One region of the Pantoea phytostimulans genome, then DNA from elsewhere that is predicted to be linked to it. Evidence: riboswitches for the same ligand, from Rfam matches in the RefSeq annotation. Region 1 holds a riboswitch; each other region holds the start of a gene.
The links. A riboswitch is a leader RNA that binds a small molecule or an ion and turns the genes downstream of it on or off. The one in region 1 is predicted to bind thiamine pyrophosphate.
Positions count from the first base shown of each region.

Region 2: linked by a shared signal. The riboswitch ahead of thiB (thiamine ABC transporter substrate binding subunit) and the one ahead of tenA (thiaminase II) in region 1 are both predicted to bind thiamine pyrophosphate.
Region 3: linked by a shared signal. The riboswitch ahead of thiC (phosphomethylpyrimidine synthase ThiC) and the one ahead of tenA (thiaminase II) in region 1 are both predicted to bind thiamine pyrophosphate.
Region 4: linked by a shared signal. The riboswitch ahead of thiM (hydroxyethylthiazole kinase) and the one ahead of tenA (thiaminase II) in region 1 are both predicted to bind thiamine pyrophosphate.

Region 1 covers NZ_CP173698.1:1,081,317-1,088,998, reverse strand. The annotation lists gene ACF2G4_RS05185 (ABC transporter substrate-binding protein) at 35-961, opposite strand; gene ACF2G4_RS05180 (ABC transporter permease) at 993-1,757, opposite strand; gene ACF2G4_RS05175 (ABC transporter ATP-binding protein) at 1,754-2,494, opposite strand; gene tenA (thiaminase II) at 2,482-3,198, opposite strand; TPP riboswitch at 3,261-3,363, opposite strand; gene ACF2G4_RS05165 (M24 family metallopeptidase) at 3,494-4,891, shown strand; partial or broken gene ACF2G4_RS05160 (GTPase) at 4,933-5,034, shown strand; gene ACF2G4_RS05155 (DNA topology modulation protein FlaR) at 5,197-5,478, shown strand; gene ACF2G4_RS05150 (lipopolysaccharide core heptose(II) kinase RfaY) at 6,056-6,766, shown strand; gene ACF2G4_RS05145 (transcriptional regulator) at 7,524-7,682, opposite strand, start outside.
Region 2 covers NZ_CP173698.1:3,796,811-3,804,492, reverse strand. The annotation lists gene ACF2G4_RS17625 (MFS transporter) at 1-633, opposite strand, end outside; gene sgrR (HTH-type transcriptional regulator SgrR) at 891-2,552, shown strand; TPP riboswitch at 2,588-2,692, shown strand; gene thiB (thiamine ABC transporter substrate binding subunit) at 2,740-3,726, shown strand; gene thiP (thiamine/thiamine pyrophosphate ABC transporter permease ThiP) at 3,702-5,312, shown strand; gene thiQ (thiamine ABC transporter ATP-binding protein ThiQ) at 5,296-5,997, shown strand; gene ACF2G4_RS17600 (DedA family protein) at 5,994-6,758, opposite strand; gene polB (DNA polymerase II) at 6,926-7,682, shown strand, end outside.
Region 3 covers NZ_CP173698.1:3,339,318-3,346,999, forward strand. The annotation lists gene ACF2G4_RS15630 (PLP-dependent aminotransferase family protein) at 1-948, shown strand, start outside; gene thiE (thiamine phosphate synthase) at 1,137-1,769, opposite strand; gene thiC (phosphomethylpyrimidine synthase ThiC) at 1,766-3,694, opposite strand; TPP riboswitch at 3,784-3,882, opposite strand; gene rsd (sigma D regulator) at 3,973-4,479, opposite strand; gene nudC (NAD(+) diphosphatase) at 4,569-5,339, shown strand; gene hemE (uroporphyrinogen decarboxylase) at 5,383-6,450, shown strand; gene nfi (deoxyribonuclease V) at 6,453-7,121, shown strand; gene ACF2G4_RS15665 (YjaG family protein) at 7,184-7,682, shown strand, end outside.
Region 4 covers NZ_CP173698.1:1,713,999-1,721,680, reverse strand. The annotation lists gene ACF2G4_RS08055 (DUF2778 domain-containing protein) at 1-399, opposite strand, end outside; TPP riboswitch at 1,391-1,481, shown strand; gene thiM (hydroxyethylthiazole kinase) at 1,513-2,304, shown strand; gene thiD (bifunctional hydroxymethylpyrimidine kinase/phosphomethylpyrimidine kinase) at 2,301-3,101, shown strand; gene fbaB (class I fructose-bisphosphate aldolase) at 3,247-4,299, shown strand; gene ACF2G4_RS08035 (GntR family transcriptional regulator) at 4,519-5,205, opposite strand; gene ACF2G4_RS08030 (mannitol dehydrogenase family protein) at 5,307-6,767, opposite strand; gene ACF2G4_RS08025 (MFS transporter) at 6,835-7,682, opposite strand, start outside.

The DNA.
Region 1 (7,682 bases):
GTGGGTTAGCCCGCAACAGGGCTAACCCAACACGTTAATTAATTTCTGTCGCGTATTGTTCAACTGGCGTGATTTTCTTAATCAGCTTGTTATCAAATAAAAACTGCTCATAAGCCTGATAACGCGGTTTATCTAACGTCGCAGGCTCCGTGGCAAACAGCGGCAGCGTCTTCATCCACGCCTGATGATTCAACGGGGTATTTAACTCAGGATGCTGACGAGCAAAAACCTTCCAGCTCTCTTCAGGGTGCGCACGTAAATAGGCTGTACCTTTCTCCAGCGCGATAAGAAACTTTTTGATCTTCGGTTCGGCAACGGCATCGCGGTTAGCCACAATAATTAATTCATCGTAAGCCGGGACGCCATAATCCTCGACGTTAAGCACGACCGGATCTTTACCCTGCAATGTCATCTCCAATGCTTCGATATTGCGGTAGCCGCCAATCACGGCATCCACCTTTCCGGTTAACAGGGCGCTGGTGAGCTGAAAGTTTACGTTGATCAGTTTGACTGCGTTTGCGTTGAGATTTTCATGTTTGAGCATGGTGGCCAATGTCGCCTGCTCGATGCCGCTCACAGAATATCCCACGGTTTTACCGTTGAGATCGGCTGGCGTCTTAATGCTTTTATCCAACGAAATAACGGTGTTAAGCGGCGTGTTAATTAAGGTGCCTACGCGTACCAGCGGCAAACCCTGATCGGCAAAAAAATGGATTTGCGGCTGATAGGTAATGGCTAAGTCGGCCTGTTTAGCTGCCACGAGGCGGGGCGGTAAAGCGGGATCGGAAGGGGGAATAATCTGCACATCCAGCCCCTGTGCGCTAAATGCGCCGATCTGCTCAGCCACCATGATCGGCGCGTGGTCGGGATTGATGTACCAGTCGAGCATGAGCGTGAGTTTTTCATTGGCGCTCGCGCTGGTGGCTAAAACGGCGCTGGCAATCAGGACGGTTAGGCGCATTTTAAACAGGGTTTTACGTTGGGGGTTGTGGTTATTCATCGTTGTCAGGTATCCAGTTGATCACACGTTTCAGCAAAGCATCAATCACGCTCCAAAGCAGAAGCGTCATCAGCACCAAAATAAACAGGGCGGCAAAGCACATATCACTCTGCATTCGAGCATTGGCATTCAGCATGACGTAGCCCAATCCTTCAGCCGAACCGACCCATTCGCCGATGATCGCGCCGATCGGTGCCACGGCGGCGGCCATGCGCAATCCTGAACCAAACGCAGGCAAGGCCGCCATCAGGCGTACGTGACGTAACTGGGCATACGGCGAAGCGCGCAGGGTGCGGGCTAAATCGAGGTAGTCGTTATTGACGCGGCGCATACCGTCGAAAAACGTAGATGTGACCGGAAAGAAGATCACTAACACTGCCATCACCACTTTTGCGCTCATGCCAAAGCCAAACCACAGCACCAGCAGCGGGGCCAGCGCAAACACCGGAATCGCCTGGCTGGTCAATACCAGCGGCATCAGCCAACGTTGCAGCCGTGGCGAGTAGATCATGCACAGCGCCAGGCTACAGCCGAGCAAGACACCGATGACGAATCCGCTGGCAATTTCTGACAGCGTAATCAGCGAGTGGTAGGCCAGGAACGGCGCATTATCCCAGGCGGCAAGCAACACGGCGCGCGGCGCGGGCAACAAGAAAGCAGGGATGTCACCCCATTTTGTTGCCAGCCACCAAACGCCAATCAGGCCGATAAAAACGCTGAGCCCACGCCTGCTGCGTGCAAGACGATTGTGTTTCATCCTGCCGCCTTGATCAGTCGTTGCAACAGCTCAGCCTGACTTCTCATCGAATCAAGATCGTCGGGCGCACGCGGCGGTAATCCAGCAATGCTGTGCGAGTCATCAATGCCGAAAGGATAGGGTGAAAGCACCAACAAACGGTGACTCAAGCGGCAGGCTTCAGCGGGATCGTGGGTAATCAGCAGCACGGTATGTTGTGCCAGTAATTCAGCCGCCAGGGTTTGAATTTGCGTGCGGGTAATGGCATCCAGCGCGGAGAACGGCTCATCCATCAATACAATCGGTTGCCGTTCATAGAGGGTACGGGCCAGCGCAGCACGCTGACGCATACCGCCGGAAAGGGTGGCCGGCAGGGATTTTTCTTCGCGGCTCAAGCCTACACGCGCCAGCAAATGCCTTGCCCAATCGCGATCGACTTTTTCGCCCCGCAAACGCGCGCCCAGCGCCACGTTATCTATCACCGATAACCACGGATAAAGCAGATCTTTTTGCCCCATCCAGGCTATGCGGCCCGCCAAGGGTTGATTATCGCTGCCCGTCACCGAGCCAGAAGTGGGTGGCGCAAGGCCAGCAATAATGCGTAACAAGCTGCTTTTCCCTGCACCGCTGGCACCCAGAAGCGCCACGAATTCGCCGCCGGTGATATCCATATTCAGCCGGTCAAAAATGATCTGCTCACCGAACTTTAAGCTGAGATCGCGCACTTTAATACCGGGAATGGCGCTTAGCGGCTGCATGCGGAAATCAACGCGTTTGAGGTGTTACCGGCATTGAGTCCCATTTGCCAAAATGCGCTCTCTAAGCGCGTTGCAGTGGTGAAGATATTGGCTAGCGCATCAAAACGGCTTTCACCACCGCGCTGGCGTGCGATATTTTCAAACAGCGTCAGCGAAGCCTGCACGCCAGCCAAATAGCTTTCATCGCCATAGTTTTGTATCCAAGCAGCATAGGGATTATTGCGCATCACAGTGGCGGGATTGTTTAATAAACCAAGCCCAATTTCGGCATAACCTGCGACACAAGGCATCAATGCCGCCAGCAAATCCAGCGCATCACCAGAATGTCCAATATCCAAAACGTAGCGGGTGTAGTTCAGCGTTTCTGGTGCTTCAGCGTCGTTGACGATGTCGCTTTCGCTCAATCCCCATTGCGCGCAATACGTGAGATGCAAGGGCAGCTCACTGACAATAGCGTTGAGGGATGTGGTTGCCGCACGCATTTCGGGTAGCGTGTGGAGTTTGCTGACCAACAAGGCGTAAGCGCGGGCAAAATGCAGCAGGAAGAGATAATCTTGCGTGAGGTAACGCTGAAAAGCGGCGTGCGGCAGGGTACCCGCAGCGAGCTGTTGCACAAAAGTGTGCGAGACATAATCGTGCCAGTGTTGACCCGCTTGCTGGCGAAGACGGCCATATAAGCAATCATTGAACATTGAGAGAGACATGGGACCTCCAGTGATAAGTGGAGATCCGGGCATACTGAGGTAAGAACAGGCATTTGCTGAGTGCAATATTGCCAACCCGTCCCTTCGCTGGCATGACCCAGATCAGGTTCAAAGGGTTCGGCTTACGCCATCTCAGCCCATTTCAGGACACCCCTCGGAGACACTTTTTATACGTCAATTAAAGGGTGAATTCAACGTGTCGATATTGTGGGTTTGGCCGAGTTAGCCACGCTTACTGCAAATTTCCCTCTGCTTTTAACAGAGAAACCTCTCTTTAACTCTTCAGGAGCACGTCATGGATTTGGATACACGCTATTCGCTACAAACGCTTTCGCCACCGCAATGCTTCCGTTATATCGCGGGCCCCGTTTTATCTGATGAAACCCTGAAGCAACGCGTGGTTGAAGTGGTTAATATGATGAAGCAGCACGGGCTGGCGCACTTGGTTATCTATGCAGATAAAGAACATGGCGGCAATTTTGAGTATCTGGCGGGGTTTATTCCGCGTTTTGAAGAGGCACTTTTAGTACTCAGTGATCAAGCTGCTATTAGTTACATCATAGGTAATGAGAACCTCAAACTTGTGCCTTATGCACGTAATGCAGGATTACCTCTGCATGCGCCGATCTTTTCGCTGCCCAATCAACCCATGACACATGAACAGCCGTTAGAGACGTTGCTCGCGAGCGCAGGTTTAATCGCTGGGCAAAAAGTGGGCGTCGTCGGGTGGAAGCTTTTCACCGGCAATGCTGAGCAGCGAAGCAGCCTGTTTGATGTTCCTGCATTTATTCTTGATGCGGTTAAGAAGGCGGTAGGGGGACAACATTGTGTTGTTAACGCAACGGGGATATTTATCTCGCCTGAATATGGCGTTCGCCGCATAAACCGGGCAGATGAAATCGCTTTTTATGAATATGGCGCCAATTTGGCCTCAACCAATGTCCTTAGCGCGCTGGACAGCATTGAACTCGGCAAAAGCGAAAAAGAGATCGGCCATTTGCTGGCTGCCGACGGTCAACCGAATAACGTTATTATGATTGCCGCCAGCGGGGATCGCTTTGCGCATGCCAACCTTTATCCTTCGGATAAACGCATCTGCCTGGGCGATAAGATCTCGCTGACGGTTGGCTTCAAAGGTGGACTCACCAGTCGCTCAGCCTATGTGGTTGCCGACGACACCGCGTTGCCCGACGCGGTTTCTGACTGGCTGACGCAGTTAGCCACGCCCTATTATCATGCCGTGGTGACCTGGCTCGAGAGTTTGCGGGTAGGCATCACGGGCGGAGAAATGTATGCCATTGTCGAGAATGTTCTACCAAAAGCGCGTTATCACTGGCATTTGAACCCGGGGCATTTGGTGGCGGATGAAGAGTGGCTTTGCTCACCAATCTATCCTGATTCCACAATTCCATTAACCAGCGGGATGCTATTGCAGATTGATATTATTCCCTCTTTGCCGGGTTATGGCGGCAGTAACATAGAAGATACGGTTGGGCTGGCAGACATTACATTGCAACAGCAGCTAGCGGCACAATTCCCCGAAGTATGGAAAAGGATGGAAATTCGCAAACGTTATTTGAAAGAGGTAGTAAATATTAAGGTTTCAGATGAGGTAATTTTACTTTCTAATACGGTAGGTTATCTGCGTCCTTTTTTGTTGGATAAAACTCGCGCACTGGTTCGCGTTAAGTAATGAGCAGGTCGCATTTACATTATGACTAACAGGCGTTAACGATGAGCAGTGACATTAAATCTTTATCTTTTCTTGGACCACGAGTCGCTATTATAGGGCCATCTAACAGTGGGAAATCGACGCTGGCCAATGCGATTTCTCATAAAACATCTTATCCCGCAATACACCTTGATCAGCTTTATCATTTACCTGGCACGCATTGGCAGGCGCGACCTAAATCGCATTTTTTAGACCTGCATCGGGCGGCTATCGATCAAGAGTGTTGGATTATTGAGGGTAATTACTCCAGCTGCCTGAAGGAAAGAATGGATCGCGCAACAGGCGTAATTTTACTGGATATCAGTTTACCCTTGATGCTCATGCGTTATTTCCGACGTACCGTCTTCCAGCGTGAACGAATAGGTGGCGTGCTGGCAGAACATCAGCGCGATCGCATTAATAGCGACATGTTGAAATATCTGCTTTTCACCACCCCGAAGAATAGAGCGCATCACCGGGCGATATTTGATGAATTAACGACGCCAAAAGTGGCCTTGTTATCAGCAGAGCAGGTGAAGCGTTGCTGGAAAGAGTGGGCGTTGAAATGAACCCGCTGCAGCGGACGTCAGTGGTTAAAAAGAGAAGGGGGTATATAACGAAGAAGCCAACGTGTTGGCCACAGGCATAAAATGATTTCCATATAATACAGGCTATTGGGTCAAGCAAAGTTAAACAGATTAATCTGCTTCTTAACGGATAAGGCGTAATAAAGATACGCCCAACGTGCTATTTTCAATGAATCTGAATGTTATTTACTGAAGGTTTAGACATGCGCGTAAATAATCTGCTCGAAAATTTTCGCATAATAGAATCATGAGACTTAAGTGATTGATTAACGTTATTATCACTCTGTAATAAAGGTGAGATTTTATTACTTTTAAGCATTTTCTAACAAGATTGTTATAGCTATATGTCGATAATTCCTACTTTTATTGTCTGCCTTTTTGCAGGTGCTTACCCGTTAAGGTCAGCGGCCTGGCAGATATTGCAGGAGGTATTTATGGCGATATTTTTACCGCTATTACGATTGTATGGCTTTTCCGTCGCCGCAGAGTCGCGAAGGGCGCAGATCGGGTCTATACCTAACGGAATTATCCATTTTTTCACTCTGGCCGTAGGCTAATTATGCTGCACAAAACTAAATATAATAATCTTACGCTGTGCTTCAAAGAGAGTCGTGTTCCGTATAACGAGATCCTGGAGGATTTTGTTCATTTACGTCTTCCGATACGTAAAGTGTTCCGCAACAAGGACAATACCAAGGTCATGCTGGTCCAGCACCAGGAACAATTATATATATTGAAAGTATTCAAGCCCAACGGTAAAAAAATCGAAAGGGTGCTTAAATCCTTTTTCAGAAAGGATTACTTTTTAAGTCTGATTCAACTCAACGACGAGCTCTGGTCAAGAGGCATGCGTTTTCAAAATGACGTTTACCTGTTAGCGCAGCGCAAACAGGGTCCTTATACCGATCTCTACATTATGTTGAATGAATACATTCCCGGCACGGTGCTGAATGAGTTTGATGTCATTCCTGAGGTAATCAAACAGGACCTTGTGCATAACATGGCGTTATTGCATCAACATAAACTCATTTCTGGTGACGCCCATAAAGGCAACTTTATCCTTTCTGAACACGGGCTGCGTATCATCGATTTATCCGGTAAGAAGTTCACCCGACGCAGAGTGGCAGAAGATCGCTTGGCGCTGGAGAGTCGTTTCAACATCAAGGAGATAGAGAGGGACTTTTCCTACTATCTGCTCAAAGCGAAATTCCACCTCCGACAAAAAATCAAAAGCGGTAAGCATGTTCTGGCGAAGATGTTTGCCTTTTAAAGGATATTTTCGGCAAGTGCGCAGTGTTTCTGTTTCGGCCAAAAAGTGACGCTTGCTGAGCTTTTCTGCGGCAAGTGCAGGCCGAAACCGGCGTAACTTTCGCGTAGCAGCGTCAAAATGGTTAGCCTGAAAAAGAGCGGTAAAGCTGACATATCGATATAGCCAAACGCGGACATCTGAATTTAGCCGCCATAAGCTAAAGTACGCATAATGTATATTATGTTAAATAGGATAATGAGGAACTTCGCCAATCTTGGGTTTACACGCACACTATTCTCTTCAGTCTTCTACTTAGCGCTGGATTAACTCTTCTGGCTGGTTTACACGCCATAACGGTAAGCCAGCGCTATGTCAGTATTTTTCTATATCACTTCACGATACCGAACGCCCGCTTCAGACCGCATAAAAAATGACATACAGCTTACGCATCTGTGTTTCGATAACCCCCGTGCCTTGGGTAGTTCTTCCAAAGAAAAAAGACTCTCCTGTATAACTATAAATAAATTTCGATTCGCACCTTCCCTGCCGCGTTTGCAGTTTCGCTGATGGCGTCGCTACGTGAATTGTGAGAAGTTTGCAGCACTCGGCCCTGCAAACTTTCGCGTAGTGACGGTAAAAAAAAGCCCGTCAACGTGCGTGCTGTTTGAGTGCCGGGCTGCCATGATGTTTCCTCATCCTCATTGCGCCAGGTACTTACCAGACAACAGGCATAAAAAAACCGGCTGCGTTAGCCGGTTTTCTGTCATTGCCTGCTGATTCAGCCAACAAGGCTCTCTAACGGAATATGGAACTGCTTGTGCAGATTACGAATCATTGGCAGCGTGAGCTCGCGTTTACGGTTAAGCACTTCATAGACGCGATTCTGCCGACCAATTGCCGGAGCCAAATCTTTTGCAGTCAGTCCCATCTGATCCAT
Region 2 (7,682 bases), 1.3 Mb from region 1:
GCGGTTGCGCCAACCGCTGATCGGCATGCCGCCGCTGTGCATCAGCGAATCAGCGCGTGGCACCGAAGGCAAGGTAAACCAAATAAGGAGGATGCAGATAAAGAACAGCGCTGCCGCCACCATGAACAGCGTGACAAAGCCATAGTTGAGCGCCAGTGCAAACGACAGCGGCGGCCCAATCACCCAAGCCAGCGATATCTGCGCACGCATTACCGAACTGAACATCGCTGCTTCGCGCGCGGAATGGTCAATATATTCTCGCGCCAGCGCAAAAATCTGTGGCATGGAGACGCTGGCCAGCGCTGACAGCAGCACGCCCAGCGTAATCAATGTGAAATAATGACGCGTAAAGGCAAACAAAATGGCATTACACAGCGCCATCAGACAACAAAACAGAATGATGTGACGGCGATCACCGACGCTGTCTGAGCGCTTGGCCACCAGCATGCTCACCACAATCCCGGCCACGGCATTAATGGTAAAAAACAGCCCAACCCAAAACGGCCGCGCCTGCACTTCACGCGTCAAAAACAAGCTGAGCGTGGGTGCTTGTAATGCACCGGCTACGCCAATCATGAACGATGCCACCATAAACGCGAGATAAACCGGATTGATGCGACGCTGCGACTTCATGCCGAAATCCCTAACAGAATGAAAAAACCGAGGAAAAAAACAAGGGTAGACGATACAGCGCAACACGAAAAAAGCCAGCAGATAAAATCCTGCTGGCGGTGTAATTGCACCCTACTCAGAAAGGATCCCGCATCGCTGCGCGATCATGGTTGAGCGCCATTCATTGCTGAATGCCTCCCGCTCTTCCAATGAGGTTCAGTTTGCCTCTAATATGAGGCAGGAAAAACAGAGCGCTTTTTACAGGGAGTTCCTCTTTTATGTCCTCATCACGCCTTAAGCAGCAATTCATTCGCCTGTGGCAAAGTTGCCAGGGCCAGACGCAAGAAACCACGCTGAGTGAACTGGCGGATTTACTGCATTGCTCTCGCCGTCATATGCGTAATTTACTTAACGCTATGCAAGATGCTGGATGGCTAACCTGGCAAGCTGAAGCCGGGCGCGGTAAGCGTTCACAGCTGACTTTTTGTTATACCGGACTCGCGCTACAGCAGCAGAGGGCAGAAGATTTGCTGGAGCAGGATCGTATCGATCAACTGGTGCAACTGGTCGGCGATAAAAATCAGGTGCGACAGATGATCAGCGCGCATCTGGGCCGCAGTTTCCGCCAGGGCAAACATATTCTTCGCGTGCTTTATTACCGCCCGTTACTCAACCTGCTGCCTGGATCGCCGCTGCGCCGCTCAGAGACGCATTTGGCACGACAAATCTTTAGTGGGCTGACGCGAATAAATGAGGAAAACGGGGAAATCGAGGCGGATATTGCGCACCACTGGCAACAAACATCGCCGCTGCACTGGCGCTTTTTTTTACGCCCGGCTATCCGCTTTCACCACGGTCGCGAATTAGAAATGGCTGATGTCATCGGCAGTCTCGAACGCCTGCGTGATCAGCCGCTGTTTTCACATTTCCAACTCATCACCTCGCCCGCCCCCTGGACGCTGGATATCACGCTAAGCCAGCCCGACGACTGGTTACCTTGGTTACTTGGCAGCGTGAGCGCCATGATTCTGCCGCGTGAATGGCCCGAGCAGCGTGATTTCGCTCGCCAGCCCAAGGGGACTGGCCCTTACAGCGTGGTGCGCAATCAGCAAAGCCAGCTGAAAATCGAAGCGTTTGATGACTACTTTGGCTTTCGCGCCCTGATCGATGACGTCTCAATTTGGGTATTGCCTGAGATCAGCGACGAACTGGTTTATTCAGGCGTACGTTTGCAGGGCGACACCGTTGATGAAAAGCAGGAAGAGAGTCGGCTCGAAGAGGGATGTTATTATTTGCTATTTGATCAGCGCTCAGAAAAAGGCCGCAACGAGGCGATTCGCCGCTGGGTCAGCTATTTATTTAATCCTATTGCCCTGCTCAATCATGCGAGCGCTGGCTATCAGCGCTACTGGTTTCCCGCTTACGGTTTGCTGCCGCGCTGGCACCATCGCCGTGACTTAACGCCCGTTGAGAAACCCGCTGGGCTGAAAAGCCTGACGCTCACCTGGTATAGCCAACACGTTGAGCACGAAGGCATCGCTAATGCGCTACGCCCTTTATTAGCGCAACATGGCGTAACGCTTGAAACGCGTGAAGTCAGCTATGAAAGCTGGCATCAGGGCGAGGCTGAAAGCGATATCTGGCTGGGCAGCGTCAATTTCACCCTGCCGCTGGAATATTCACTGTTTGCTCAGCTCTATGAGGTGCCGTTGCTGCATCATTGCCTGCCCATTGACTGGCACATCGATGCCGCACGCTGGCGTGAAAAAGCGCTGCCGCTTGCCGAATGGAGCAAGCGTTTGGTCGAGGAAGGCGGGTTGCATCCGCTGTTTCATCACTGGCTGTTGCTGGAAGGAGAACGCAGTATGCGTGGCGTGCGCATGAATACGCTGGGCTGGTTTGATTTTAAATCCGCCTGGTTCGCGCCGCCGGAGCTGTGATCCTTTCGCCCCGGCGACGAAATGACTAGAATGACTCGTTCTCAACGGGGTGCCGCTTGCGATTGTCGCAATGAGCTGAGATATACCCGTCGAACCTGATTCGGTTAATACCGACGTAGGGATTTGAGAGGCCAACGTGCTCAGATCCTTTGCGACTCATATAACAATTCTCCTTAAGGAGCGCAAAGTGTTAAAAAAATGTCTGTCTCTGCTGCTGCTGCTGTCAGCGCCCGTCTTTGCTGCCAAACCGACCTTAACCGTTTATACCTACGATTCATTCTCAGCCGATTGGGGCCCTGGCCCAGCGGTGAAAAAAGCCTTTGAAGCGCAGTGCAATTGCGAACTGAAATTCGTCGCGCTGGAAGATGGCGTGTCGCTGCTGAATCGCGTGCGCATGGAAGGCAAGAACAGCAAAGCCGACGTGGTATTAGGGCTGGATAACAATTTGGTGCAGGCGGCACAAAAAACGGGTCTGTTTGCGCCCAGCGACGTTGACACCAGCAGGCTACAGTTACCCGATGGCTGGCAAGATAAAACCTTTGTGCCCTTCGATTACGGCTACTTCGCCTTTGTCTATGACAAAAATAAACTCAAAAATCCGCCTAAAAGCCTGAAAGAACTGGTTGATAGTCCAGAGAAGTGGCGCGTCATTTATGAAGACCCGCGTACCAGCACGCCGGGTTTAGGCTTGCTGCTGTGGATGCAAAAAGTGTATGGCGATCAGGCACCGCAGGCCTGGCAGAAGCTGGCGCAGAAAACCGTTACTGTCACCAAAGGTTGGAGCGAAGCTTACGGTCTGTTCCTGAAAGGTGAAGGTGATCTGGTGTTGAGTTACACCACCTCGCCTGCTTACCACATCATCGAAGAGAAAAAAGAGAATTACGCCGCTGCGTCGTTTGCCGAAGGCCATTATTTGCAGGTTGAAGTTGCGGCTCAGCTTGCCAGCAGCAAACAACCCAAACTGGCTCAACAGTTCATGCAGTTCATGGTGTCGCCTGCCTTCCAGAACGCGATTCCAACCGGTAACTGGATGTATCCCGTAATCAAAACTGATTTGCCGGCAGGATTTTCATCGTTGAGCGTGCCAAATACTGCGCTGCAATTCTCATCGCAAGATGTCGCCGATCACCGCTCAGAATGGATTAATGCATGGCAACGCGCCGTCAGCCGTTAATTCCGCTCTGGCTGATTCCCGGTTCGCTCGCCACGCTGCTGCTGTGCAGTGTGGCGCTGCTGGCGTTTTCCTCGCTGTGGATCGCTGCGCCTGATACGGATTGGCGCAGCGTATTGCAGGACGACTATCTCCATCACGTTATCGGCTTCTCCTTTGGTCAGGCGCTGCTTTCTGCGCTGTTGTCGCTCCTGCCTGCGATTGCGCTCGCACGCGCACTTTACCGGCGGCGCTTTCCTGGACGCCAATTATTGCTGCGGCTGTGCGCCATGACGCTGGTTCTGCCGGTTTTGGTCGCGGTATTTGGCTTGCTTACGGTCTATGGTCGCGTCGGCTGGTTGGCGCAGTTGTGCCAGTTTTTCAATATCGATTACGCTTTTTCACCGTACGGCCTGCAAGGTATTCTGCTGGCACATGTGTTTTTCAATTTGCCGCTGGCAACGCGTTTGATGTTGCAGGCGTTAGAAAGCATTCCGGCCGAGCAGCGACAACTGGCCGCGCAGCTTAATTTGCGCGGCTGGCACCATTTTCGCCTGCTGGAATGGCCGTGGCTGCGCCGTCAGTTGCTGCCGACCGGCGCGCTGATATTTATGCTCTGCTTTGCCAGCTTTGCTACCGTGTTGTCGCTGGGCGGCGGGCCGCAAGCCACCACCATTGAACTCGCCATTTTTCAGGCGCTGAGTTATGACTACGATCCGGGGCGCGCAGCATTGCTGGCACTGATACAGCTCACCTGCTGCCTGACTTTAGTTTTGCTCAGCCAGCGTTTTAGCAAGGCCATTCCCGCTGGCATCAGTCAACTGCGCGGCTGGCGCGATCCGCAAGATTCCCTGCTTGCTCGCGTGAGTGATTTTGCCTTGATTGTGTTGGCGCTGCTGCTGCTGTTACCGCCGCTGCTGGCAGTCATCGTGGATGGATTGCATGGCGGCCTGCGCGGGGCGTTGGCACAACCGGCGCTGTGGCAGGCCACATTCACTTCGCTGCGTATCGCGCTGGGTGCTGGCCTGCTTTGCGTGCTGCTGACTATGATGCTGCTGTGGAGCAGCCGCGAATTACGTATGCGCCAACGCAACGTGGCTGCACAGATCATAGATACCAGCGGCATGTTGATTTTGGCAATGCCCGGTATCGTGCTGGCGACCGGCTTTTTCCTGCTGTTCAACGCCACCATTGGCTTGCCCACTTCCGCTGACGGTTTAGTGATATTCACTAACGCACTGATTTCCATTCCCTACGCCCTGAAAGTGTTGGAAAACCCCATGCGCGATATCGCTGAGCGCTACGCAAACCTGTGCAATTCGTTGGGTATCCAGGGCTGGAATCGACTACGTCTGATTGAAATGCGCGCCCTGAAGCGACCTTTAGCTCAGGCACTGGCCTTTGCCTGCGTGTTATCGATCGGAGATTTTGGCGTGGTTGCGCTGTTTGGTAGCGCAGATTTCCGCACCTTACCGTTCTACCTGTATCAACAAATTGGTTCTTATCGTGGCGCAGACGGAGCAGTTACCGCCCTGCTGCTGCTGTTACTTTGCCTGTTGCTGTTTACTCTGATGGAAAAATTACCGGGCCACCATGCTGACTCTGAATAACCTCACTTACCTGTATCACCACTTGCCGATGCGTTTCAGCCTGACTGCGCAACGTGGCGAACGTCTGGCGATTCTTGGCCCCAGCGGCGCAGGTAAAAGTACGTTGCTGAGCCTGATTGCCGGATTTTTACCGGTCAGTCAGGGAATGCTGGAGATTGATGGCAAAGATCACACGCGCAGCGTGCCCGCAAAGCGTCCGGTTTCGATGCTGTTTCAGGAGAACAACCTGTTTCCACACCTCAACGTACAGCAGAACATGGCGCTGGGGCTGAATCCAGGCTTGAAGCTAAATGCCACCCAACAACAACAACTGGCGGCTATTGCAACACAGGTTGGGTTAAGCGATCTGCTTACGCGCTTGCCGGGCCAGCTTTCCGGTGGGCAACGTCAGCGTGTTGCGCTGGCACGTTGCTTACTGCGCGATCGCCCGGTTCTGCTGCTGGATGAGCCCTTTTCAGCCCTCGATCCCGCCTTGCGCGGAGAGATGCTGCAACTGGTGAGTTCAGTGTGTGAGACACGCAACATTACCTTACTTATGGTGTCGCACAGCCTGGAAGATGCGCAGCAAATTGCGCCGCGCAGCGTGGTCATTGTGGATGGTCGGGTTTACTGGGATGGCGCAACGCAGCAGTTGCTGTCGGGAGAAACACGGGAAGCCGATGTGCTCGGCATCCCGCGCCGTTAATTAAAGAAAACTTGCCCTAACAAGTGCAGGAAAATGGGCATCATGGGGTGGAACTGAATCGCCACCAATGCGCCTACCGCGATAACAAATCCAAGCGGTGCTAACCAACGCAAGCGTTGTGGCGGCAGATACGCTGTTGCCCAATCCTGACTTTTACCGCTGCGCCACCAGCGCCAGCAGAGCCAAAATCCCAGCCACGCGACAATCGCCACTAACAGCAGCAGCCACTTAAAGTTACCGCCCTGCGCCGCTTTCGGCACGTCAATGGCCACGCCTGCTAAAATACCTGGCAGCAAGTACAGCGGCGGCCACAAAATACAGCCAATGAGATTGGGCGGCAGGAACTTGCGCACCGGCAACTCCAGCATGCCTGCGGCAAGCGGAATCAGCGGACGCGTTGGCCCAACAAAGCGCCCCACCAGAATGGTGAACATACTGTGCTGATGCAGCGCATGCTCGGTTTTATCCAGCAATCCTTTGTATTTTTGAATATATTTCCAGCGATGCAGCGGCCCCTGAAATTTCCAGCCAATGCCATAGGAAACCCAATCACCAATCAAGCATCCAGCAAAACCCGCCGCCCAGGCAGGATAGAGACCAATTTGTCCGCTACCCACCAACGCGCCGAGGCTGGCCATCAAAACCGTACCCGGCAGTAATAATCCCACAAACGCCAGTGATTCAAGAAACGTCACCATTGCAACGGCAAACAGCGCCCATTCCAGCGACTGTGTAAAAAGGTGTTGAACCCAGGCTTCCATAACCTTCCTTAAAAAAAGCACAAGGCTGGATTGTCCTGAGCCTGCATCAAAGCGTCAAGGCAAGAATTGTACGCTGATATTGACAAAAGCCAGCCGCGAGAACTGTATAAATATCCATGTTATACTCTGCTCACTGCCCATCCCGAATCCGGCTTTCTGGAGAGAGTGTGAATATGCCACGCGCAGGTTTCCTGCTCACCCGACACTGGCGCGACAGCGCACAAGGCACCGAAATCATTTTCTGGCTGGCAACCGATGACGGTCCACAGCGCGTTGTACTGCCGGTGCAAGAGTCGGTCGCCTTTATCCCTTGCGATTATCAGGCGCAGGTTGAAGCGCTGTTAAAGGATGAACGACACGTACGCATTCAGCCGCTGGAATTGAAAGACTTCCGCCGTCGCCCAGTGTTTGGCCTCTATTGTCGGCAGAATCGCCAGTTACAGTGGATTGAGAAAAAGCTGCGGGAAAACGGCATTCCAATTTACGAAGCGGATATTCGCCCGCCAGAGCGCTTTCTGATGGAGCGCTTTATCACCGCGCCCGTCTGGTTCAGCGGTGATCAGCAAGGTGAAAGCGTCGTGAACACGCGCCTGAAGCCGCACCCCGATTATCGTCCTCCGCTGAAATGGGTCTCGCTGGATATTGAAACCACTCAGCATGGTGAACTTTACTGCATTGGACTCGAAGGCTGCGGACAGCGTCAGGTTTACATGCTTGGGCCGCCCAACGGCGATGCCAGCCAACTCGACTTTGAGCTGATCTATCTGAAAAGCCGCCCACAACTGCTGGAAGCGCTTAATCATTGGTTTGCACAACATGACCCCGATGTAATTATTGGTTGGAACGTGGTGCAATTTGACCTGCGTATGCTGCAAAAACATGCCGATCGTTACGGCATTCCGCTGCGCCTTGGGCGTCAACAAG
Region 3 (7,682 bases), 1.7 Mb from region 1:
ACGACGGGGTGTCATGAAGCTTTGTCGGTTTCAATTCGCGCTGTATGTGAGCCGGGCGACATCATTGCTGTTGAGTCGCCTTCGTTTCACGGCATTATGCAAACGCTGCGTGGTTTTGGTATTCGCGCCATCGAAATCCCTACCGATTCGGTGAGTGGAATTAGCCTTGAAGCATTAGAGCTGGCGTTTGAGCAATGGCCAATCAAAGCCGTTGTTGTTGTGCCCAATTGCAATAATCCGCTGGGTTTCATCATGCCCGAAAATCGTAAACGCGCCTTGCTGGCTTTAGTGCAACGTTTTGATGCTGCGGTCATTGAGGATGACGTGTACGGCGAGCTCGCATGGGAATATCCACGTCCATCCACCATCAAATCTTTGGATATGGATGGCCGCGTTTTGCTGTGCAGCTCATTCTCCAAAACACTGGCACCGGGTCTGCGTGTTGGTTGGGTTGCACCGGGTCGTTATCGCGATCGAGTATTACATATGAAATATATCGTCACCGGTTCTACTGCAACCCAGCCGCAGCATGCAGTGGCCGATTTCATTCGGCAGGGACATTATTTACCGCATCTGCGTCGTATGCGGCAGCTCTATCAGCGCAACTATGAAACTTTTAATTGCTGGGTGCGTCACTATTTCCCGTGTGGAATCTGTGTATCACGTCCACAAGGTGGCTTCCTGATGTGGGTCGAATTGCCGGAGGCATTTGATGCTGTTCGCCTTAATCGTGAACTGCGTGAATCACATATCCAAATTGCTGTCGGTTCGCTGTTTTCCGCGTCGGGTAAATATCGTAATTGCCTGCGGCTGAATTATGGACTGCCGTTAACGGACAAAACGGAGCAGGCATTGGTGCTGGTGGGCAAGGCAATAGAACGTGCTATGGCAACCTGTGCGCACGAAACTACTCAAGAGCAACAAATCGAAATCCTTGCAGCTAAGTAGTTGAGGAAGCAGGGCCAGAAAGAGGGAGAAACTGGCCCTGGCCAGGCAACGTTGTCTGGCGAGAACAACTCTACCAAGTAACAAAAAACGCGCCAGTGACTAACTTCGTCACTGCGCGCGGCTTTCCAACTTTACCTGTTCGTTTGCAGAAGTAATAACGTTAATGCGTAGCAGATTACAGAATGCGATTAAATAACCGCTTCCGGTTCGGCCAATGCCAGTAAGGTTCGCGTTGCTTCACGCCAATCCGCTGCTTGTGTAATTGCACTAACCACAGCAATGCTACCCACACCGGTTGCCAATACTTCTGGCGCTCGCGCAATACTGATACCGCCAATCGCCACGGTGGGGATATCTTGCAAACGTGCCAGATGGCGCTTCAGTTCAGTCAGCCCTTGCGGCGCAGAAGGCATCTCTTTGGTTTGTGTTGGAAAAATATGTCCAAGTGCAATGTAGGAAGGGCGCAATGCCAGCGCACGATCCAGTTCAGCATCATCATGCGTGGAAATACCCAGCCGTAATCCAGCCTGATTGATCAGCGCCAAATTCGCGACATCCAAATCCTCCTGACCAAGATGCACACCATACGCGTTGTGCTTGATGGCTAATCGCCAGTAATCATTAATAAACAGGCGTGCACGATACTGCTTACCCAACGTGATCGCCTGAACAATAGCGGGTTCGACTGCCTCATCAGGCTGATCTTTGATTCGTAGTTGAAGAGTACGCACGCCTGCTTTCAACAGGCGTTCAATCCACTCAACGTTATCAACCACCGGATAAAGCCCTAAACGTGGTGAAGTGGTGGGAAATGCATTCATAATTTTTCCTCCAGAGTCGTATCCGCTGGGTGATAAAGCTCACCTCCACGACTGCGAAAATTTTCAGACATCTGCGCCATACCCATTTCAATCGGCTGCGCTGCGGCTTCTTGTTGTGCGGCATATTCACGCACTTCCTGCGTGATTTTCATTGAGCAAAATTTCGGGCCACACATTGAGCAAAAATGCGCCACCTTGCCCGATTCTTGCGGTAGCGTTTCATCGTGATAGGCGTGCGCGGTATGGGGATCTAACGCCAGATTAAACTGATCTTCCCAACGGAATTCGAAACGCGCTTTGGACATGGCGTTATCGCGAATTTGCGCGCCAGGATGCCCTTTGGCGAGATCGGCGGCGTGAGCAGCAATTTTGTAAGTGATTAAGCCTTGCTTTACATCTTCTTTATTCGGCAGGCCAAGATGCTCTTTTGGCGTGACGTAACACAGCATCGCACAGCCAAACCAGCCAATCATGGCTGCGCCAATACCGGAAGTGAAGTGATCGTAACCCGGTGCGATGTCAGTTGTTAGTGGGCCGAGCGTATAAAAAGGGGCTTCATGGCAATGTTCAAGCTGTTCGGTCATGTTGCGGCGTATCATCTGCATCGGAACGTGGCCAGGGCCTTCAATCATTACCTGTACGTCATATTCCCAGGCAATCTTCGTCAATTCACCCAACGTATGCAGCTCGGCAAACTGCGCTTCATCGTTGGCATCCTGAATAGAACCTGGGCGTAAGCCATCTCCCAACGAAAGCGAGACATCGTATGCGGCGCAAATTTCACAAATCTCCCGAAAATGCTGATAGAGAAAGCTCTCTTTGTGATGTGACAGGCACCATTTGGCCATAATCGAACCGCCACGCGAGACAATGCCGGTCAGGCGTTTTGCCGTCATCGGCACGTAACGCAGCAGCACGCCAGCATGAATCGTAAAGTAGTCGACACCTTGCTCAGCCTGTTCTAACAGCGTATCGCGGAATATTTCCCAGTTAAGATCCTCTGCCACGCCATTCACTTTTTCCAGCGCCTGATAAATCGGTACGGTACCAATCGGAACCGGGCTGTTACGCAAAATCCACTCACGTGTTTCGTGTATATAACGGCCGGTGGAGAGATCCATTACCGTGTCAGCACCCCAACGCGTTGACCACACTAATTTTTCCACTTCTTCTTCAATAGAGGAGGTTACTGCCGAGTTCCCGATATTGGCGTTCACCTTCACCAAAAAGTTGCGACCAATAATCATCGGCTCCGATTCGGGGTGATTAATATTGGCGGGAATAATGGCGCGACCCTCGGCGACTTCCTGGCGCACAAACTCCGGCGTAATATTTTCCGGTAAATTAGCACCGAAACTGTATCCCGGATGCTGTTGCAGCAGCACTTCACCACGTATACGCTCGCGGCCCATATTTTCACGCAGTGCGATGTACTCCATTTCTGGCGTGATGATGCCCTGACGCGCGTAGTGCAATTGTGTCACCCGGCGACCGGACTTGGCACGTCGCGGTTGAGGTAAATGCTCGAAACGCAAATGATCAAGACCGTCATCGGCCAAACGCTGCTGCGTGTAAGTCGAGCTAATTTGCGTGAGATTTTCGCTGTCATCGCGATCGTTAATCCAGCCAGCACGCAGTTTTTCAAGACCGCGATGCACATCAATCTGCGCGTCTGGATCACCATAAGCGCCTGCCGTGTCATACACCGGCACGGCTTCATTCTCTTCGAAGCGAGGTTCGTCCTTGGTACCGCCAATTTGGGTGGCGCTGAGTTGAATTTCACGCATTGGCACGCGAATGTCAGCACGGCTACCGGTAATCCAAATGCGTTTAGAGTGGGGGAATGCACTGCCGCCTTGCAGGGAATCGATAAATTCCTGCGCCTGGGCACGTTGTTCGCGACGATTGGTTTTCGAAGTAGACATAGCAATTTTCCAGTTAAGGGGGAACGTTGCTTGTCCGGAGTTCGGAAGGAGTAAGCGATACGATGGACAAAAATAGTGCCAGCGTACTAAGAAGATTTACTCTTGTTCCCTACGCAGGTTCTAACCTGGTCAGGTTCCGCGGATCCCGAATAAACGGTCTCAGCCCGAAGGCACTCCGACAAGAAATTAAAAACGGGTTTATCAGACTGGCGTCATCAAAACCCGTTCAGCATAAAAGGGCTTTTAGGTAATCACAAGACTTTTACATGTGATTAACGTTAAGCGGGACGAGCCATCTGGCTGTCATTGGCGACCGGCGGGCGCGCCAGCTGTTGATCCCACGCCAGCTGAATCAATTTATCTTCCAGCGTGAAGCGGGTTTCTAAAACTTCGCCGACTTCAGAAAGCGCTTTCTGGAAAGTCACGCAGTTATCATCGTCAATTGCCTGTTGCAAATGACCATCATACAGCTGCATCAAACGTTCCGTATTGGCTTCAAGCGGCGGATAGATCTGCGCAGCAGCAATCATCGGACTGTCGCCACTCATTTCACTAATAATGCGCTCGTAAATATTGAAGTGTCCGGCAGAAAGGTAATCCACCAAGCCGTGACAAAAATTATCCAACGCCTGTTCATCCAGCGTCGTTAAAGCTTCTTTATTGGGTTTCAATCCTACCAAATGGTAATAGGCGACTAAGAGTTGGCGACGGGCTTCAAGCCACGAATCCACCAGTTCGTTGCTGCCACCTACGCGCTCGGCCAGGACGTCTAACTGGTTAAGCATATCTAACTCCATGTGAGTTATAGTTGTTTATCTACACACTTAACATCAGGACTTCAGCGTGCCATTTGACGCTAAGGATGACGAAAAAAATGCAATTCGAGATCACAAGCGTAGACGCTGGATGGTGGGTTGTCAGCCATGAGCAAAAACTTTGGCTGCCACAAGGTGAATTACCGCATGGACCTGCAGAAAAATTCGGTCTGACTGGCACTAAAGGTCAGGTCATCGGCGAGTGGCTGGGTGAAAAAGTGTGGCTCATTTGCGAAGCGCGATCTGAAAGCATGTTCTCGGTACGTCAATTAATCGATGAAGAAGTTGGCCTGTTTCAACTCGCTGGGCGCGGTGTTCAACTGGCAGAGTTTTATCGATCCCATCGCTGGTGCGGCTATTGCGGTCACGAAATGAACCGCAGCAAACATGAATTTGCCTGTTTGTGTAGTCATTGTCGTGAGCGTTATTACCCGCAGATCGCGCCTTGTATCATTGTTGCGATTCGTCGGGGTGATGAAATCCTGCTGGCGAATCATGCGCGACAACGTAATAACATTTATACCGTGCTGGCGGGATTCGTCGAGGTGGGCGAAACGCTGGAGCAAGCTGTGGCGCGTGAAGTGATGGAAGAGAGCAATGTGCGGGTTAAAAATGTGCGTTACGTGACGTCACAACCCTGGCCTTTTCCACAATCATTGATGGTGGCGTTTATGGCTGAGTATGAGAGCGGGGATCTGCAACATGACGGCAAAGAGTTGCTGGATGCAGGTTGGTTCCGCTATGACGCGCTGCCAATGCTACCGCCGCCAGGCACCGTGGCGCGCCGCTTGATAGAAGATACCGTCGCCATCTGCCGCGCCGGAGCATAAGGAAAGTGCTACACTACGCGCTTGAAATTGAGAGAGCCTTAAAATGACTGAACTGAAGAATGATCGTTATCTGCGCGCCCTGTTACGTCAGCCGGTTGATGTCACGCCGGTCTGGATGATGCGACAAGCCGGGCGTTATTTACCGGAATACAAAGCGACCCGCGCCGAAGCCGGCGATTTTATGTCGCTGTGTAAAAACGCCGAGCTGGCTTGCGAAGTTACGCTACAGCCGCTGCGTCGTTATGAACTGGATGCGGCGATCCTCTTCAGCGATATCTTAACGATTCCCGATGCGATGGGGCTTGGACTTTACTTCGAAACCGGTGAAGGCCCGCGCTTTTCAAACCCAATTACCTGTCGAGCCGATGTTGAGCGCCTGCCGATCCCCGATCCTGAACAGGAACTGGGTTATGTTATGAACGCTGTGCGCACTATTCGTAAGAATTTAAAAGGCGAAGTGCCGCTGATTGGTTTCTCAGGCAGTCCGTGGACGTTGGCAACATATATGGTCGAAGGCGGCAGCAGCAAAGCCTTTACTAAGATAAAAAAGATGATGTACGCCGATCCCACAACGCTGCATGCGATGCTGAACAAGCTGGCAGACAGCGTCATTTTGTACTTGAATGCACAAATACGTGCCGGTGCGCAGTCGGTAATGGTGTTCGATACTTGGGGTGGGGTGTTGACGGGTCGAGATTATCGCGAGTTCTCGCTTTATTACATGCATAAAATTGTCGATAGCGTTTTGCATGAAAATGAAGGGCGCCGCGTGCCGATTACGCTGTTCACCAAAGGTGGCGGGCAATGGCTGGAAGCGATGGCGGAAACGGGTTGTGATGCGCTCGGCCTAGACTGGACAACTGATATCGGTGACGCTCGCCGTCGCGTAGGTGACAAAGTCGCCTTGCAAGGCAACATGGATCCTTCCATGCTTTATGCACCACCTGCACGTATTGAGCAGGAAGTCGCGGGAATTCTGGAAAGCTTTGGCAAAGGTGATGGTCACGTATTCAACCTGGGTCACGGCATTCATCAGGATGTCCCACCTGAACACGCGGGCACGTTTGTTGAAGCCGTGCATCGCTTATCTCGTCCATGGCACCAGGAGTAAATATGGATATTGCCGCACTACGTGCCGAGCAGCTTCAACGCGCCGCAGACGTGGTGCGTGAGGATGATTTTGACGTGTTGCCGCCACGCTTTATCGGCGGCGCAGACGTTGGCTTTGAGCAAGAGGGTACTATCACGCGTGCCGCTCTGGTCATCCTTGAGTATCCTTCTCTGAAGCTGGTGGAACATCGCATTGCGCGTATCGAAACCACCATGCCGTATATTCCCGGCTTTCTCTCTTTCCGTGAGTATCCCGCGTTAATGGCGGCATGGCAGATGCTTGAGCAAAAACCCGATCTGTTATTTGTTGATGGTCACGGTATTTCGCATCCTCGTCGGCTGGGTGTTGCATCACACTTTGGCTTGCTGGTGGATGTTCCTACGATTGGCGTCGCTAAGCGTCGCTTATGTGGTCGTTATCAAGACGTTGACCCACAACCGGGAAGCCGCCAGCCGCTGATCGACAAAGGCGAGCAAATCGGTTGGGTATGGCGTAGCAAACAGCGTTGTAACCCCTTGTTCATTGCGACCGGGCATCGTGTTAGCCTGGACAGTGCGCTGCATTGGGTTGAAAACTGTACGCGCGGCTATCGTTTGCCTGAGCCTACGCGCTGGGCGGATGCTGTCGCTTCAAATCGTACCGCCTTTCAGCGTTGGCAAAACACGCTTTAACGCTGTTTACGCGGCATTTTTACGATACACTGCCGCCAGCTAAACGAATAAGAGCCACCTTCATGTTACAAAATCCCGTTCATCTGCGTCTGGCAAAGCTGGAAAGCTGGCAACACCTGACCTTTATGGCTTGCCTGTGCGAACGCATGTATCCCAATTACTGGGCTTTTTGCGAGCAGACGCAGTTTGCCGATCCGGCGCTTTACCGTCGTATTCTCGATTTGATTTGGGAAAACCTGACGGTCAAAGATGCAAAGATTAATTTTGATAGCCAACTTGAGAAGCTGGAAGCTGCTATTCCTGATGGCGAAGCTTTTGAGGTTTACGGCGTTTATCCGGCTATCGATGCCTGTGTGGCATTAAGCGAAGTGCTCCATGCACAGTTAAGTGGTGAGACGCTGGAACATGCCATTGAAGTCAGCGAAAGCTCAATCACCACGATAGCGATGCTGGAAATGACTCAGGCAGGTCGTGAAATGACCGATGAAGAGCTGCGTGAAAACCCAGCAATAATCGATGAATGGGACCTGCAATGGGAGATTTTTCGCCTGCTCGCGGACT
Region 4 (7,682 bases), 630 kb from region 1:
ACGGTGCTGTAATGTTATACATCCCTGAGAAATCCCTGCCGGACCAATTGGATGCAATCTAAAATTCCCCCTTTCTACGCCATCAATGAATGTTTTGTCATCAACGTGTGAATCTTGTCTAAATAGTCCAAACCATTCCGAGTGAATTACGGGGGTATCTGTTGGCCATGTCCAAGCCTCACGGCTCATTGTGTACAGCATGGACTTAAACCCATTAACAGGACGTTTCACGATGTGATAGCGACCAAGCGGGATCGGCCCTTTGAAAGGTATAGCGGCACATGCGGCATTGTTGCGATACTGATCATTGCCAGAAAACGCCATAAAGTGCCCTATACCTGGTAGTATGAGGGGAGAGAATTGTGCGCCTGTAAGAATAAACTTTCCGTTGATTGCCATTTGGCTTTAATCCCTTATTAGTAATCCACTCTTATGATAAGGTTTTTATTGTTGATTTAAAGAAATCATCAAAATTAACAGCGTATTAATTACAATTTCAAAAGCTTTTAGCACGATGGTAGGCTCTGCCAGGGGCTCAGTCACGCTTCATAAAGAGTACTTGGTTAACCTCATCACAACGCGTTTGGTGAGTATTGCCTGATAAGGGATAGGTAGGGAGGCAAGGGAAATAAATTATATTTGCTGAGATAAAATTTAGGATCGTCTTTTAATACATAAATTAGCTGGGGCCTCAGCCCCAACTCCTGACAGATTCATCAATCGACGTTCTAGAGGTATTTGATGGTTTCTTATCGCAGGTTAACGACGGAACTAAAGGACGCTATAGCAACCTTCGCCGTATGATTGTTTTTGCAGGTTCTGATGCATACAGCAAGTTACGTTTTCATACGTCGATGAAAAGTGCATTCCAATATGTTAGTCCACTTGATGAAGGAAATATCATTACACAGAGACGTGAAATCTTACCCAACGTTAAAACATTCACAATGCCTGGCATTGCAGTTGACGTAGTTAAAATCACAGACCCACTTCTAACATAATGGCGAAGATTGATATTCAAGATGACGAAGGAAATAGCCTTATCATCGACAAAATCAACGACAGAATGTTGGTTAGCTTGATTAATATCAGCCGATTAGCAGCACATTACAAAATAACTCCGCAACTTGTAGCCTTAAGAACCTGCAAAACAATTATTGATGGTGAAGGGAAGCCTTATCGGAGTTTGGTTACGGCGGTTAATTCGCCAGTTAGAAAATAGAGTAAAACGCCTTAATGATTGATCCTCGCACTGCGGGGATTTTTGTATAGGGCTTCTGCGCGTTATCAAAGCGGTCAAAGTGGGATACAAAGCGGTTTACAAGCTGGGATCAACTCACCTATGATTGCACTGAGTGATTGAGCAATTATTATAAAAATATGCTTATCTATCAATGACTAGGGGTGCCTTTTAGGCTGAGATATACCCTTTGAACCTGATCTGGATTAATGCCAGCGTAGGGAAGTCTGATGCCTGACCGCATTTGCCTTCTTGTTCGCCGGTTGGGAGTTATGATGACACATCAACCTGAACACCTTTCTGACGCGCACGTCGCGCGTATCCTGCATCAATTTCGCCAACACGCGCCGCTGGTTCATTGCATGACCAATGATGTCGTGCAAACCTTCACGGCCAATGTACTGCTGGCGCTCAACGCGTCGCCTGCCATGGTTATCGATCCTGAAGAAGCTGCGCAATTCAGCGGCTTTGCCGACGCGTTGCTGATTAATGTGGGCACCTTAACGCAGGATCGTCAACTCGCTATGCAAGCCGCCGTTACCGCCGCCAATCAAGCTGGCACGCCATGGACACTTGATCCGGTTGCGGTGGGCGCGCTCACGTTACGCAGCGCATTCTGCCAGCAATTGCTGAGTCAAAAACCCGCCGCTATTCGCGGTAATGCCTCTGAAATTTTAGCGCTAGCGCAGCAAGCTGCGGGCGGGCGAGGCGTTGATAGTTTGCATCAGGCCGATGCCGCAGTGGCAGCCGCTCAGCAGCTTGCTCGCGATTATCACACCCTTGTGATCGTCACCGGCGAAGTTGATTACGCCACTGATGGCTCACGCACCTTAACCATTTCCGGCGGTAGCCCACTGATGACACGCGTAGTCGGCACGGGCTGCGCGTTATCGGCGGTAGTTGCCGCTTTCAGCAGCCTGCCGGGCGATGGCTTGCTCAACGTTGCCTGTGCATGTCGGGTGATGGCGCTGGCAGGGAAAAAAGCGGCGGCGCAAGCGCAAGGGCCGGGCACCTTTGTCGCCGCGTTTCTTGATGCGTTATGGATGCTGGAGGTGGCAGCATGAAGCGCATTAACGCCTTAACCATCGCCGGCACCGATCCCAGTGGCGGAGCCGGGATCCAAGCCGATCTCAAAGCTTTCTCTGCGTTAGGCGCTTATGGCACCAGCGTTATTACTGCGCTGGTGGCGCAAAATACCTGCGGCGTGCAATCGGTTTACCGCGTGGATCCTGACTTTGTCACGGCGCAGTTGGATTCAGTGCTGGATGATGTGCGCATCGATAGCGCGAAAATCGGCATGTTAGCGGAAACCGCGATTGTGGAGCGCGTGGCTCAGCGCCTGAAACGAGCCAGTTTACCCTTTGTCGTGCTGGATACGGTGATGGTGGCCAAGAGCGGCGATGCACTGCTTTCACCGGATGCAATTGCCAGCGTGCGTGAACTGTTATTGCCACAGGTTTCACTGATTACCCCGAATTTGCCAGAAGCCGCCGCACTGTTAAATTGTGCAATTGCGCACAACGAAGATGAAATGCTGACGCAGGGTGAAGCGCTGCTGGCGTTGGGTTGTCAGGCGGTGCTGATGAAAGGGGGACACCTGAGCAATGAGGAAAGCCCGGACTGGCTGATTACGCGCTCAGCTCAGCAACGTTTTACCGCACCTCGTGTGAATACGCGTCACACACACGGCACCGGTTGTACGCTTTCGGCGGCGCTAGCGGCGCTGCGTCCACGCCATCAAAACTGGCAGGAGACGTTAACGGAAGCCAAAGCCTGGTTGCAGCAAGCCTTGTTACACGCTGATTCACTGGAAGTGGGCAAAGGCATTGGGCCGGTGCATCACTTCCATCAATGGTGGTAAGGAGAGAGACTAAAACGGGGCTTTTTCCTGGGGATCCGTCTGAAAAATGGAGTCAGCAATTTGCGTCATAGCGTGAATAAGGTCCAGGCTGTGGGGGTCGAATCGGCGGGTGCCGGTTCACCCTCGACAGCTAACAGGAGTTGACATGACGGACATCGTACAGTTATTGGGCAAAGAAGCGGATTCCCTTCTTCAACATCGCTGCATGACCCTTCCAGCGGAAAGCCTGTATTTACCAGGCGCGGATTTCGTTGATCGGGTAATGATCGACAACAACCGTTCTCCTGCGGTACTGCGCAATATGCAAACGCTGTATAACACCGGTCGCCTGGCGGGAACCGGTTATCTCTCTATTCTGCCGGTCGATCAGGGTGTAGAGCATTCAGCTGGCGCCTCGTTTGCCGCTAATCCGCACTATTTTGATCCCAAAAACATTGTTGAACTGGCGATCGAAGCGGGCTGTAATTGCGTAGCATCAACCTACGGTGTATTGGCTTCCGTATCGCGTCGTTATGCGCACCGCATTCCATTTTTAATGAAGCTTAACCACAACGAAACGCTGAGTTATCCGGCGCAATACGATCAAACGCTGTATGCCAGCGTCGATCAGGCGTTCAACATGGGCGCAGTAGCGGTTGGCGCGACTATTTACTTCGGTTCAGAGCAATCACGCCGCCAAATTGAAGAAATTTCTGCGGCTTTTGAGCGCGCACATGAATTGGGCCTGGTCACAGTATTGTGGGCTTACCTGCGCAATAACGACTTTAAAAAGGATGGCGTGGATTATCACTCCAGTGCGGATTTAACGGGTCAGGCGAACCATTTGGCGGCGACGATTGGTGCCGACATCGTTAAGCAGAAAATGGCGGAAAACAACGGCGGCTATAACGCGGTGAAATTTGGTCATACCGATGAGCGCGTTTACACCAAGCTGACTACTGAAAATCCCATCGATTTGGTGCGTTATCAGTTAGCAAACTGCTATATGGGCCGCGCCGGGTTGATCAATTCGGGTGGCGCGTCAGCGGGTGAAACAGATATTGCCGAATCAGTGCGTACCGCCGTTATTAACAAACGTGCCGGAGGCATGGGATTGATTCTGGGACGTAAGGCGTTCAAGAAATCGTTGAAGGATGGCGTCGCGCTGATAAATGCAGTGCAGGATGTTTATTTGTCAAAAGAGGTGACGATTGCGTAAGGAGTGAGTCCTCTGCGCGCTGCCCCCCATCCCGGCCTTCCTCCGCGAAGCGGGGGAAGGAGACGCTGCCACATGCCGTCTCATCACTAACATAAAGCAGCATCTTCCTCCCCCATTTATGGGGGAGGATTGAGGTGGGGGACAAACGACCTCGCACTTCAGAGGATTGAGGTGGGGGCAAACGGCCTCGCACTTCAAAAGAATAAGGGGACAAACGACTCAAGGCCCTTCAAACCATTCACTGTTGCGTTCGGCAATGGGCGTTATTGAGAAAATCATCTCTTGTAGATGGCGGCGCATCGCTGCTTCTGCGGCATCAGCATCATGAGCTTGTAGCGCTGCGAAAATTTCCTGATGCTGCTCAATCAAACTTTCCGGGGGGGAAACTTCACTCAAGGTTAAAAAGCGCACCCGATCCATCGCCGCCTTGATATTTTCCACCGTTTCCCACGCCAGCGTGCAGTTGATGCTCTCAGCAATTAAACGGTGAAACTCATCATCCAGGCTAAGAAATGCCTGGCTGTCATGCCGCTCAGCAGCCATTTTTTGCAATTGCAAATTGTGTTCCAGCGCCATCAAAGCCGGCGACGCGATCTCCACTGCGGCACGGCGAACCACCGCAATCTCCACTGCTTCGCGGATGAAACGCCCATCGGCTACGCGCTTAGCGGAAATCTTACGCACGAAGGTGCCACGTTGTGGCAGCACCTGTACCAATCCGGCTTCTGCCAGCTTAATAAAAGCTTCACGTACCGGCTGACGTGAAACATTGAAGCGAGCAGAAACTTCTTTCTCAGAGAGCAACGAACCGGGTTGAATCACACAGGTGACGATATCTTTGCGCAGATAACGGTAAATCTGCTGGTTCACTGGCTCGCTGGTGGTAATGGTATAGGCGATCGTCATGCGGCAATGTCCATATTACGGCTGACATAAGCCAGCCCGTAGAGAAAGAATCAGTCTAATCAGCACGCTGCATCTGCGCCAGTGCTTTTGCTACCGCACAATCATGCCGCGTTCATTATTTGATGTACGGTAGCGCGGGCGCCTTGCTGCACCAGTTGCTGATAAAAATGCGTTAATCGGGCAACAAAGTCACCATTTTGTGCCAAATCTTCGCCAAACACCGCGTTCATCCCCAACAAAGCCCGCACGCGAGCTTCACCGTCTTCGCTGTTTTTCACACACTCGGCCAGCGCATTTTTCAGAGGATCTCGTATCTCAATCGGCTGGCCTTGTTCATCTACACCGCCGACATAACGCATCCAGGCGGCAATGCCAAGCAGCAGCAGGTCGCAGCGGCTGCCGTTACGCAGGTGCCAGCGCAGACTATCCAACATCCGTTGTGGCAACTTTTGGGTGCCATCGGTAGCGATCTGATAAGTACGATGTTTAATCGCGCGGTTTTCATAGCGGGCGATTAACGAGTCGGCGTAGGCTTGCAAATCTACCCCTTGAGTGCGCAAGGTTGGCGCTTGCTCATCCACCATTAATGCGCGAGCGGCAGCCCGGAAGTGGCTGTCACCCATGCAATCGCTGATGTGTTCGTAGCCCGCCAAAAAACCCAAATAGGCGAGGAATGAATGGCTACCATTCAGCATCCGCAGCTTCATCTCTTCAAAAGGCAGTACATCGTTTACCAGTTCGGCACCGGCTTTTTCCCACGCTGGGCGGCCGCTGACAAAGTTATCTTCAACCACCCACTGAAAAAACGGCTCTGCTTCTACGGCCACCGGATCCTCCGAACCCAGACGTGCGGTGAGCTGCTCGAAAGCGCTTTCAGTCATGGCAGGTACAATGCGATCAACCATCGTGGAAGGGAAAGTGATGTGTTGCTGAATGTAGTCGGCTAAATCGTCATCCTGACGCTGCGCCAGTTGCACAATCACATTGCGCGTGACATGGCCATTTTCCGGCATATTGTCACAAGACATCACGCTAAACGGCGCTAACCCGGCGTCGCGACGGCGGCGGATTGCCGCCAGTATCAGGCCAGGCAAAGAGCGTGGCGCGTCTGGCTGGGCAAGGTCATGCACGATATCAGGGTGATCTGGATTGAGATCACCGCTGGCAGGTAAATGGCAATAACCCTTTTCCGTAACGGTCATCGAAACAATGGCGACGTCTGGCTGGCTCATGGCGTCAATCACCGCCTCGATTCCGTCGCCTTTGCCGTGCAGCGCAGCAGTGATCACGCCAATTACGCGGGTCTTCAGCGAGTCGTCGGCCATCTCTGTCACGGTGTAGAGCAAATCCTGTTCACGCAGCGCCTGAATAAGTGCGCCGCTGTTGAGATTCACTTCGCAATAGCCCCAATCTGAACCTTGCTCAGCCAGCTTGTCGCTGCACAGCGCCTGATGGGCGCGGTGGAAGGCGCCAAAGCCAATATGCACCATACGTGTTTTAAGTTTGCTACGGTCGTAGCGCGGGCGCTGAACGTCAGCGGGAAGGCGATCGATATCTAACATAGTCTGTCCTTATGGCAAACGGGGCGCCATGCGCCCCGTAATCAGTAATGCATTAACCGCGTCCTGCTTAAACCGAAACCGGTTTGTCGATGGTTTTCGGACTGCGAATCACAAACAGCACCAGGAATGCACCCACGGCGGCGACACATCCCGCCAGGATAAAGGCGCTGTCGAACTTGCCGGTGTGCTGCACAATGAAGCCGGTCACGATGGGACCGATGATGCCCGACAAACTGCCCACCAGATGAATAAATCCACTGATGCTGCCGACGCGGCTTTTGTGCACGACATCCTGAATAATCGCCCAGTAAATCGCGCCGGTGATGTAGAGGAAGAAGATCGATATCGACATCATCATCACGGCAGGCACCACATCTTTTATCGTACCCGCCAGTGCGACACAAATGGCGGCAGCAAACAGTGAGACCACTAACACAATTTTACGTGACAACAGCAACTTGCCAGTGATGTTGAAGATTTTATCGGAGATCCAGCCGCCGAGTGCCAGGCCGATAAAGCCAACAATCCACGGAATCATCGTCGTGATGCTCATGGCCTTGATATCCAGGCCATGTGCCTGCACCAGATAGGCCGGGAACCAGCTCAGGAAGAAGAACAGAATGTAGTTGTAACAGAAGAAGGCAAATGCGGTGACCAGGATAATGGGCTGACGCAGATAATAGCCAAAGGGATGGGCAGTTTGCGAAAGGTCAGCTTCATCATTCGGGTTTTCAGCCTTCATGTGATCAATCAGCGCACGCTCTTTTTCAGTCACCAGCTTGCTTTTTGCCGGGTTATCCGCCGCAAAGAACAGCCAGATGGTCATCCAAACCAACCCGATGCAGCAGACGATAACAAACGCCGGACGCCAACCGTAAGCAAGTGCCAGATAACCGATGATTGGACCGGCAACCG